3 regions of the Methylorubrum populi genome follow, and region 2 is predicted to be linked to each of the others. Evidence: predicted binding sites of a transcription regulator. Region 2 holds the regulator's gene; each other region holds the start of a gene.
The links. The regulator LexA, encoded in region 2, represses DNA repair genes until DNA is damaged. The targets are predictions, from matches to a motif close to TGTTCNNNNTGTGTTCNG.
Positions count from the first base shown of each region.

Region 1: the regulator LexA is predicted to act here: its motif matches at 1,833-1,850, upstream of MPPM_RS09155 (PA0069 family radical SAM protein).
Region 3: the regulator LexA is predicted to act here: its motif matches at 2,023-2,040, upstream of recA (recombinase RecA).

Region 1 is NZ_AP014809.1:1,989,730-1,992,985, reverse strand. Features, by position in the region: gene rnhB (ribonuclease HII) at 1-589, shown strand, start outside; gene MPPM_RS09155 (PA0069 family radical SAM protein) at 663-1,787, opposite strand; gene MPPM_RS09150 (glycosyltransferase family protein) at 1,973-2,494, shown strand; gene MPPM_RS09145 (hypothetical protein) at 2,548-2,730, opposite strand; gene rpmG (50S ribosomal protein L33) at 2,898-3,065, opposite strand; gene panB (3-methyl-2-oxobutanoate hydroxymethyltransferase) at 3,230-3,256, opposite strand, start outside.
Region 2 is NZ_AP014809.1:5,473,664-5,476,919, reverse strand. Features, by position in the region: gene MPPM_RS25475 (MFS family transporter) at 1-76, opposite strand, end outside; gene MPPM_RS25470 (DUF1236 domain-containing protein) at 554-1,420, shown strand; gene lexA (transcriptional repressor LexA) at 1,587-2,312, shown strand; gene MPPM_RS25460 (ComEC/Rec2 family competence protein) at 2,306-3,256, opposite strand, start outside.
Region 3 is NZ_AP014809.1:3,111,935-3,115,190, forward strand. Features, by position in the region: gene MPPM_RS14245 (helix-turn-helix transcriptional regulator) at 1-92, opposite strand, end outside; gene MPPM_RS14250 (glutathione S-transferase family protein) at 167-769, shown strand; gene recA (recombinase RecA) at 861-1,940, opposite strand; gene MPPM_RS14260 (hypothetical protein) at 2,521-2,724, shown strand; gene MPPM_RS14265 (ATP-binding protein) at 3,061-3,256, opposite strand, start outside.

The DNA of each region.
Region 1 (3,256 bases), 2.2 Mb from region 2:
CTACCCGGCGGTCATCGGCTGCGACGAGGTCGGGCGCGGCGCCCTGTGTGGGCCGGTGATGGTGGCGGCGGTCTGGTTCGACCCCCTCGCCTTTCCCCCCGAAATCCTGGCCCGGCTCGACGACAGCAAGCGCCTCGACCGCGCCACGCGCGAAGCCCTGACGCCGCTGATCCGGGCGCATGCGCGGGTCTCGCTCGCGGCGGGCTCGCGGGCGCTGGTGGATCGGGTGAACGTGCGGGCCGCGACTCTCGACGCCATGCGCCGGGCGGTGGCGGGCCTCGGACTCGACGCGACCGTGCTGGTGGACGGGCGCGACGCGATCCCCGGCCTGACCCAGCCCTGCCGCGCCGTGATCGGCGGCGACCGCCTCGTGCCGCAGATCGCCGCCGCCTCCATCGTCGCCAAGACCCTTCGCGACGCGATCATGCGGCGCCTCGCCCCGCGCCATCCGGACTATGCCTGGGACCGCAATGCCGGCTACGGCACCGCCGCCCACCTCGCCGGGTTGACGGCGCGAGGGCGCAGCCCGCACCACCGGGTGAGTTTTACGGGACGCTTCGCGGCCGCGGGTGTCGTCTCGACCGGGTGACGCCCCCGCTTGAACCGGCCGCACGCCGTCGAGCCCCCGTCGGCAGGCGGGATTCCCGTCGGCCGAGGAGCCGTCAGAACAGGGCGAGCTGGTCCCCCGCGCGCGGCGGCACGCGAAACAGCTCCGTCGTCTGGCGGACCGGCTCCTCCGGAAAGCCGAGCCGCCGCTTGGCCAGGGCGAAGCGGCGGCGGATCAGATCGGCATAGGGGCCCTGGCCGATCATGCGGGTGCCGAAGGCGGCGTCGTAGGTCTTGCCGCCGCGGGCCCCGCTCAGCAGCGAGAAGACGTGCGCCTTGCGTCCCGGATAATGCTCGCTGAACCAGTCGCCGACGAGGTCGTCGAGTTCGTGCGGCAGGCGCAGCAGCACGTAGCCGGCCTCCCGCGCCCCCGCCGTCCGGGCCGCTTCCAGGATCGCCTCGATCTCGTGGTCGTTGAGCGAGGGGATGACGGGGGCGGTCAGCACCATCACCGGCACGCCCGCCTCGCTCAGGGCGCGGATCGCCTCCAAGCGCTTGCGCGGATGCGGCGCGCGCGGCTCCATGCGGCGGGCCAGATCCGGGTCGAGGGTGGTGACCGAGATCGCCACCTTCACGAGCCCCTGCGCCGCCATCGCCGCGAGGAGGTCGCGGTCGCGCAGGATCAGGTTCGACTTGGTGACGATGCCGACCGGGTGGCGGAAGCGGGCCAGCACCTCCAGCACGGCGCGGGTGATGCCGTGGCTGCGCTCGATCGGCTGGTAGGGATCGGTCGCGGTGCCAAGCGCGATGGTCCGCGGCCGGTAGCCGGGGGCCGACAATTCGCGCTCCAGAAGAGCGGCCGCGTCGGGTTTCGAGAACAGCCGCGTCTCGAAATCGAGCCCGGGCGAGAGGCCGACATAGCCGTGGTTCGGCCGGGCGAAGCAGTAGATGCAGCCGTGCTCGCAGCCGCGATACGGGTTGATCGAGCGGTCGAACGAGATGTCCGGCGAGGCGTTGCGGGTGATGATGTGGCGGGCGCGCTCGGGCATCACATCGGTGCGCCGCGGGCGTTCCGCCTCCTCCGGCCAGCCGTCGTCGAAGGTCTCGCGCCGGGTCGCCTCGAAGCGCCCGTCCGGATTGGTGGTTGCGCCGCGCCCGCGCCGCGCTTCGGGCGCGACCCGGGCCGCGTCATGCCGGGAGCCATCCGGCTTGCCGTCCAGCGGCTTTCGTCCGTCACCCACCCCCGACGCCCACCGTTTCCCGATCGTCCTACCGCTCGTCTTTTTAAGAACATATCAGGAACATGGGAAGCGGGAATGCACAAGTTTCATGCAAGGACTGGCTTTCACCGTCATTCCGGGCCGTCCGCGGGAACGGCCGCGCAACGAAGGCTTTGCGCGGGCACAAAATCGGTTATTCGCGCGGCATGATCTCCGGCCTCATCCACGTGGCACGATCCTCCGACCCGGTCGCGATCGAGTGCCTCGCCGACACGCTGAGCGCACTCGTCGCCGGCGTGGCGGCCGGACTCGTCGGCGATGCGGTGATCGTGACGGCGGATTCCTGCTCCGCCCTGGAGACGATGGCCGAGGGCAGCGGCGCCACGCTGGTGGTGCGACCGATGGGCGCCAATCCGTGGAGCGCGGGTGCGCGAGCCGCGCGGCGCGAGTGGCTGCTGTGCCTGGAGCCGGGCGACATCCCGGCGGAGGGATGGATCCGCAGCCTCGATCGCTTCGTCGGGACCGCCCGTCCGGACATGGCGCTCGGCCGGATGCGTCGCCCGCACACCGCCCTGCCAGCCCGGATCGCCGCGCGGGGCGAGAGCGTCGTGGGCGTGCGCAGCCCGCGACCGGGCGACGTGGTGCGGCGGGAGCGGCTGCTGGCCGGCCTGCCGTTCTCGCCCCGGCTCAAGGTGCGGATGCTGTCGGTCCGGCTCGACCGCAGCTGAGGGCACCGGACGACGGCCGCGGGCCTTTTGGAAAAAGACGATGCTCTCGGCAATCAGCCGACCCGGAACCACGGGGGCGCGGCGCGCATCAGCACCATCACCGCCGCGGCCGCGAGTGCCGCGCCCACGGTCATCTCGGCCGAATGCGCGTATCCGGCGCGCTCGAGGGCCATGGCGGCGGAAGCGATCGTCAGCGCGATGCCGGCGGGAACAAGATGCGTGGCAGAGGCGTTCATACCTCTCGCTCTACACGATCTCGCTTGCGCAGGGATGGTGTCGGCGCATCGCCAAGCCGACAAAATCGCGCGAGTCGGCGAGCCTGCCGCTGTTGGGCCCAAACGCGAAAGGCCGCCCCGTCGCCGGAGCGGCCTCGACACATCCATAAGAGGATGAAGCGGAAGGCTTACTTGATCTTGGCTTCCTTGAACTCGACGTGCTTGCGCGCGACCGGGTCATACTTCTTCATGACCATCTTCTCGGTCTGCGTGCGGGAGTTCTTCTTCGTGACGTAGAAGTAGCCCGTATCGGCGGTCGAGACGAGGCGGATCTTGACGGTAACGGCCTTGGCCATGGCTGGGCGCTCCTAAAGCGGGTCGAGGGGCGATTCGCTGGTGGCGCGCCAGCGCGGGCGAAACGCAAAAGGCCGGGAAGCCCCGGCCGAATTCCGGCGCGGTCAATGCCCGATGGGGCGCGCTTCGTCAAGCCGCGGACGGGCCGCGAGGCAAGCCGGCGCCCTCACCGCGGCGGGTAGGTGTGCCCGTC
Region 2 (3,256 bases):
AACCGACGATCGCCATGATGCGGCGCCGACGGTCGGCCGCCTCGTCCTGCGCCGCCGTCGCAGTAATGTCCTGCATGCGCTGTCCCTGATCGGCCGGCCTCGCGGCCCCGTGATCCCTCTCGCGGCTGCGTAACTAATCGTGAGTGGCACGCTGCCGACGCGGCACGCGCCCGTTCCGTGACAGAAATCGGCAAACGTTGCACCCGGCCCATTCGATCGCTCCGAAGCCGGCCGGAGGAACCTGTGACGCGGGCGAAGATCCTCTGTGCGGCGCGCCCGTTTCGCTCAGCCGCAGACCGGCACAAGCGAGCATCGGCACGTCGCTCGATAATATTCTGCAAGAAACATGAATGATCTTTGGAACGTTGATCCACCGTTCCTCGGACAATCATTCGGTATCGAACAAAGTCATACACGCATTGCCACGCTTATCCCGAACAACACGGCGCTCGGCACGGTGCAATGCATCTTTTCGGAACGGTTTTCCCCGGTCCGCCGTTGCGAGCCGGTTCTCGGCGCCGCGTCGGCAGCCGGCAGAAGACAGGGATGGAACATGACCAAGTTCTTTCGCAGCACGGCGACGGCCGCGATTCTTGTGCTCGGCGCGGCGACCGCTCTCGCTCAGGGTGGCGGCGCCGGCGCAGGCGGTGCCGGCGGGGGCGCGGCCGGAGGAGCAGGCGGGGCCGCAGGGGGCGGTGCCGGGATGGGAGCCGGCGGCGCGGGCGGCGCCGGGGGAGCGGCCGGAGGAGCGGCCGGAGGAGCGGGCAGCGGGGCGGCGAGCGGCCCGCGCGGCGGAGCCGGTGAAGCGGGCGGGGCCGGTGGCGCCCGCGGCGGCGAGGTCGGCGGCGGCGCACGCGGAGGCGAGACCGGCGGGGCGGCGAGCGGCGCCGGTCGCGGCGGCGAGCCGGGAGAGGCCGGGACACGCGGAGGCCGCGAAGGCGGCCCGGCCCGCGCCGGAGAGACGGGTGATCGCGGCAACCGCGACGGCAACCGCGACACGGGCCGGGACGGCGCCGGCGAGCGCGAAGGCCGGGGTGGCCGTGACGCGGCCGGGGAGCGCGGCAACCGTGACACGGGCCGCGACGGCGCGGGGGAACGCGGAGCACGCGACGGGGCCGGCGAGCGGGGTAGTCGCGGGGCCGCCGCCGAGGCGCGCGGGGCCTCGAAGAGCCTGAGTTCGACCCAGCGCACCGAGTTCCGGCAGTCGATCACCCGCTCCAATGTCCGGGCGGTCACGAACGTGAACTTCGCGGTCCGCGTCGGCACGGCGATCCCGCGCTCGGTTTCGCTGCACCCGCTTCCCCCGGCGATCCTCTCCCTGGTGCCGGCCTATCGCGGCCTGCAGTTCATCCTGGTCGGCGACGACATCGTCATCATCGATCCCGACACCTACGAAATCGTGGACGTGTTCCCGGCCTGATCCGGCCTCTGCCACATTGCAACGGAGGGCGGTGGCGCTGCGGCGTCGCCGCCCTTTGCGTGTTCGGGCTCGTCTTGCGGAACAGGAGAGGAACGGCTAGGCTGTTCGTGCTTTGTTTTCAACGATTCTGCGGCGCCCCCGGCCCGCGGTCGACAGCAGGTGCCGCATGCTGACCCGCAAGCAACTCGAACTGCTCCAGTTCATCCAGCAGAGGATGCAGGAGAGCGGCGTGCCGCCGTCTTTCGACGAAATGAAGGACGCGCTCGATCTCAAATCCAAATCCGGCATCCACCGCCTGATCATGGCGCTGGAGGAACGCGGCTTCCTGCGCCGCCTGCCGAACCGGGCCCGTGCCATCGAGATCCTGCGCATGCCCGACCTAGCGGCAGCCAAGTCCGCGCCCGCCTCCGAGCCCCGCCGATTCACCCCGAGCGTGGTCGAGGGGGGCTTGTCGGGCAAGCCGCCCGCGCCGAAGCCGGCGATGCTGCAGGCCCATGACGGCAACGGCCAGTCGGTGATGGTGCCGGTGATGGGCCGGATCGCCGCCGGTACGCCGATCTCGGCGATCGAGAGCCAGAGCCACTCGATCTCGATGTCTCCCGACTTCCTCTCGGGCGGCGAGCACTACGCGCTGGAAGTGCGCGGCGACTCGATGATCGAGGCCGGCATCCTCGACGGCGATCTCGTGGTGATCCACAAGCAGGACACCGCCAATAACGGCGACATCATCGTAGCGCTCATCGACGACGAAGAGGCGACTCTCAAGCGCCTGCGCCGCCGCGGCTCCTCGATCGCCCTCGAGGCGGCCAATCCGTCCTACGAGACCCGCGTGCTCGGTCCGGATCGGGTGCGCATCCAGGGCAAGCTCGTGAGCCTCGTGCGCCGCTACTGAGGGACCTCGGCCTGCGGCAGGTCCGACGGATCCGTCGCGCTCGGGTCGCTCGATGATTGCGGTTCCGACCGGGCAGCCGGTGTCTCCGTGCCGGTCGCTTTGGACTGTAAGGCCGGCTGCCACGGCTTCGGTTGGCCGGTCCCGCGAGCGGTGGCAAGTTCCGGCCCCGCCGTTCCGAGGCGGATGGCGGTGGCGCCCTGCGCAGCCAGGAAGGTGCGGTCGGCGATCAGCGGCGCGGCGCAGCCCGGCGGCGCCCGCAGGCGGGTGATCAGGATGTCGGCCCGGGCGCAGTCCTCGGCGAAGGCGCGCTTGTCGGTGACGAGCGCGACGGCGCGGCCATCGACGGCCACGAGCGTGCAGCCGAGACGGTCGCAGCGCGGTCCAGGATCTCCGGTGAGGGATTCCGGGCGGCGCCCGTCGCCGTCAGCCTTCAGCCACTGTTCCAGCACGAAGCCGGGCGGACGGCCGAGGACGACGAGGCGGCCGTCCCTACCGCGGACCGCGGCGCCGGCCCCGTCCCGGTCGATGTAGATGTCGTAGCGCGACGGGCTCGCGGCGAGCGCGATGCCGACCCCCGCCGGCAGCAGGGCGAGCAGCCGCAGACGCGACACCGGCAGGGTCGCGAGGAGCAGGGCGGCCGCGAGAAGCGTCAGGGCGCCCGTTCCGAAGGCCGGCAACACCACGTTGGCCTGTCCGAACCCGGCGATCCAGGCCGAGATGTCGAGCATGCCGCGCACCGCGAGCCCCATCAGCCACCAGACCGGACGATCAAGGGCGAACGGGTAGGCCAGCATCCCGAGCACTGCCGCGGGCATGACCGCCAGCGATACGAGGGGCAGCGTCAGGGCATTGCCGACGAGGCCGAAGGGCTGCACGGTCTGGAAGTGGTAGGTCGCGAAGGGCGCAGTGGCGATCTGTGCCACCAGCGTCGTGGCCAATGTGCC
Region 3 (3,256 bases), 2.4 Mb from region 2:
CCGGTCTCCTCCGCGAGCCGGGCCGCGGTGACCGGCGCGGGCAAGATGCGCATCGCGTGCAGCAGCCGGAAAAGCCGATCGGTCCGCGCCATCGCTCAACTGACGGAAACTGGCAGGTGGCCCTGGCTACACCGTCTCCCGTCACCCCGCCAGCTGGAGGCCACCGATGATCACCCTGTTCCACTCGCCCCGCAGCCGTTCGACCCGAATCGTCGCGCTCCTCAAGGAACTCGACGCCCTGGACGCGGTCGGCATCGAGGTCGTCACCATCCCGCGCATGGACGGATCGGGCGGCCGCGATCCGCGCAACCCTCATCCCGACGGCAAGGTGCCGGTGCTCGACCACGACGGCGTCTTGGTGTGGGAATCGAGTGCAATCATCCAGCACCTCACAGAGCTGTTCCCGGAGGCAGGCTTGGGCATCCCTGTCGGAGACCCGCGGCGCGGGCCCTATCTGAGTTGGTTGGCGTGGTATGCCGGCGTCGTCGAGCCGGTGCTGGTGTTCAAGGCCCTCGGGGTCGAACACCCGGCCCTCGCCGGCACCTTCCGCACCGAGACGGAGATCAAGTCGCGGCTCGCCGACGCCTTGAAGGACAAGCCCTTCCTGCTCGGCGACCGCTTCACCGCCGTCGACCTCCTGCTGCACTCGCCCTATGCGTGGTTCGGCAAGCCGGGTGTGCCTGAGATCGATGCCTGGGTGGATCGCTGCATGGACCGGCCCAGCGCCCGCTTCGCCGCCGAGTTCGACGCCCGCTACGCGGCGGTCTGACCCTCCGCGTTCATCCCAACGAACTAAAGAAAAGGCCCGCCGCGAGCCATCGCGGCGGGCCTTTTCAGTTCCGATGGGTCGAGCGGGGCGCTTACGCCTCGCCCTCGTCCAGATCGTCGGCCGTCGGCTTGGCGTTCTCGAGGATCCGGTCGGCGACCAGTCCCGAATTCTGCCGGATCGAGGCCTCGATCTTGTTGGCGATGTCGGGGTTGTCGCGCAGGAAGCCCTTCGAGTTCTCGCGGCCCTGGCCGAGACGCTGGCTGTCGTAGGAGAACCAAGCGCCCGACTTCTCGACGATGCCGGCCTTGACGCCGAGGTCGATCAACTCGCCGACCTTCGACACGCCCTCGCCGAACATGATGTCGAACTCGACCTGCTTGAAGGGCGGCGCGACCTTGTTCTTCACGACCTTGACGCGCACCGAGTTGCCGATGGCCTCGTCGCGGTCCTTGAGCGTCGAGACGCGGCGGATGTCGAGGCGCACCGAGGCGTAGAACTTCAGCGCGTTGCCGCCGGTGGTGGTCTCGGGGCTGCCGTACATCACGCCGATCTTCATGCGAATCTGGTTGATGAAGATCACCATGCAGTTCGAGCGCGAGATCGAACCGGTCAGCTTGCGCAGCGCCTGGCTCATCAGGCGGGCCTGGAGGCCCGGCTGGCTCTCGCCCATCTCGCCCTCGATCTCGGCGCGCGGCGTCAGCGCGGCGACCGAATCGACCACCAGCACGTCGATGGCGCCGGAGCGCACCAGCGTGTCGGTGATTTCGAGCGCCTGCTCGCCGGTATCGGGCTGCGAGATCAGCAGGTCGTCGAGATTGACGCCGAGCTTGCGCGCGTAGACCGGATCGAGGGCGTGCTCCGCGTCCACGAAGGCGCAGACGCCGCCCTTCTTCTGGGCCTCGGCGATCGTGTGGAGCGCCAGCGTCGTCTTGCCCGACGATTCCGGTCCGTAGATCTCGATCACCCGGCCGCGCGGCAGGCCGCCGACGCCGAGCGCGATGTCGAGGCCGAGCGAGCCGGTCGAGACGGTCTCGACCTCCTGCACCTTGTCGGACTTGCCGAGGCGCATGATCGAGCCCTTGCCGAAGGCCCGCTCGATCTGCGTCAGCGCAGCCTCGATCGCCTTGGACTTGTCCTTGTCGGCTGCTGCCATTGTCGAGGAATCCACCATCTTCAGCGCAGGCTGGGCCATCGCGAGGCTTCCTTATGCATGGGAGGGGCACGGCGCTCAATCCGCCGGAGCTGATCCATTTCGTACTTGTTTTGTTCTCAGTGTGCAAGGGCCAAGGTGCACGTTCTGTGGCGGTTGCCACGTAGCGTCCGCCTTCGCGCCGAATGCGGCGTTCACCCACTCCGAACGGAACCCCCCGATTTGATGGAACGAGCCACAAAGGATATGTCGTCTGGATCAAGGTTGAGGCGAAGCGATCAGCGTAACGTCGGTTTCCCTCCTTCGTCGTGACCTGTCATTTTTGTCGCATCTGAAGATGATGCGCTGCCAGTGTACGTTTAGGTATTTTCACTATATGTTACCAAATCTATCGATCCGTCATATCCAATTGAAGATAATGCGGCCTGCAATGCTCGTGCTGATGTCTGATTAAATGATGCGCTTCGAAAAGCGTTTGCTCGCGATCGGTCGAGTGATTTCAACTACATATAATTATAGTATTTCATTAGTGTTTTCTTGTGAGTAGTACAGGCAGCAAAATCTACCGCAACTACGTCGAATACACGACAAGGCCGTCTTCATGTCGCGAGACCTCAATGAACTCCGCGCGATTGAACAGCTTCTTCAAGAAGCCGAAGAGCGATTGGGACCGAGTGCGACATTCCGGCAGCGCACATTGTTGCAGATGAGCCTGTTCGAGTTGCGGCGCGGTTTGCGGGCGGAGGTCGACGATGCCGACAGGAATACTCTGGCCGAGTCGCAGAGCGACGATCCGGACAAATGATACGGACCTCGCTCGGTCGAAGAGGGAATCCGCTCGGCAGACCCGCACCGCGTTCAAGGCCAAGCCGAGTCCGCTGTCATCCCGGGGGCCGCGTCGAAAGGTTCGGAATGACCGGAGCTCGGAGTCGGGCCGATTCGATCAGCCGGAAAACCGTCAAACCGTTGTCCCGCGGTTGGTCTCGCGCAGGAAGGCGACGGCCGCACAACGTCCTTTGCTGGCGAGCGGAGGCTGTGAAGGCCGCTCGACGCTGTGCTGATCCGCTTCGATCACGGAAGCGGATCCGTATACTCTTCGCGACGCCTCTCCCGTTGAGAGCCGCCGTGCACTCGGCGACGGTCAGCTCGCCATGGTGCGCTTCACCGTCTCGACAAGCTGCTTCAGGCTGAAGGGCTTCGGCAGGAAGTTGAAGGTCTCGCCCTCGGGCAGGTTCTTGCGGAAGGCGTCCTCCGCATAGCCCGACACGAAGATCACCTTGAGGTCGGGATAGTGCTTGCGCAGCTCGCGCAGCAGGGTCGGGCCGTCCATTTCCGGC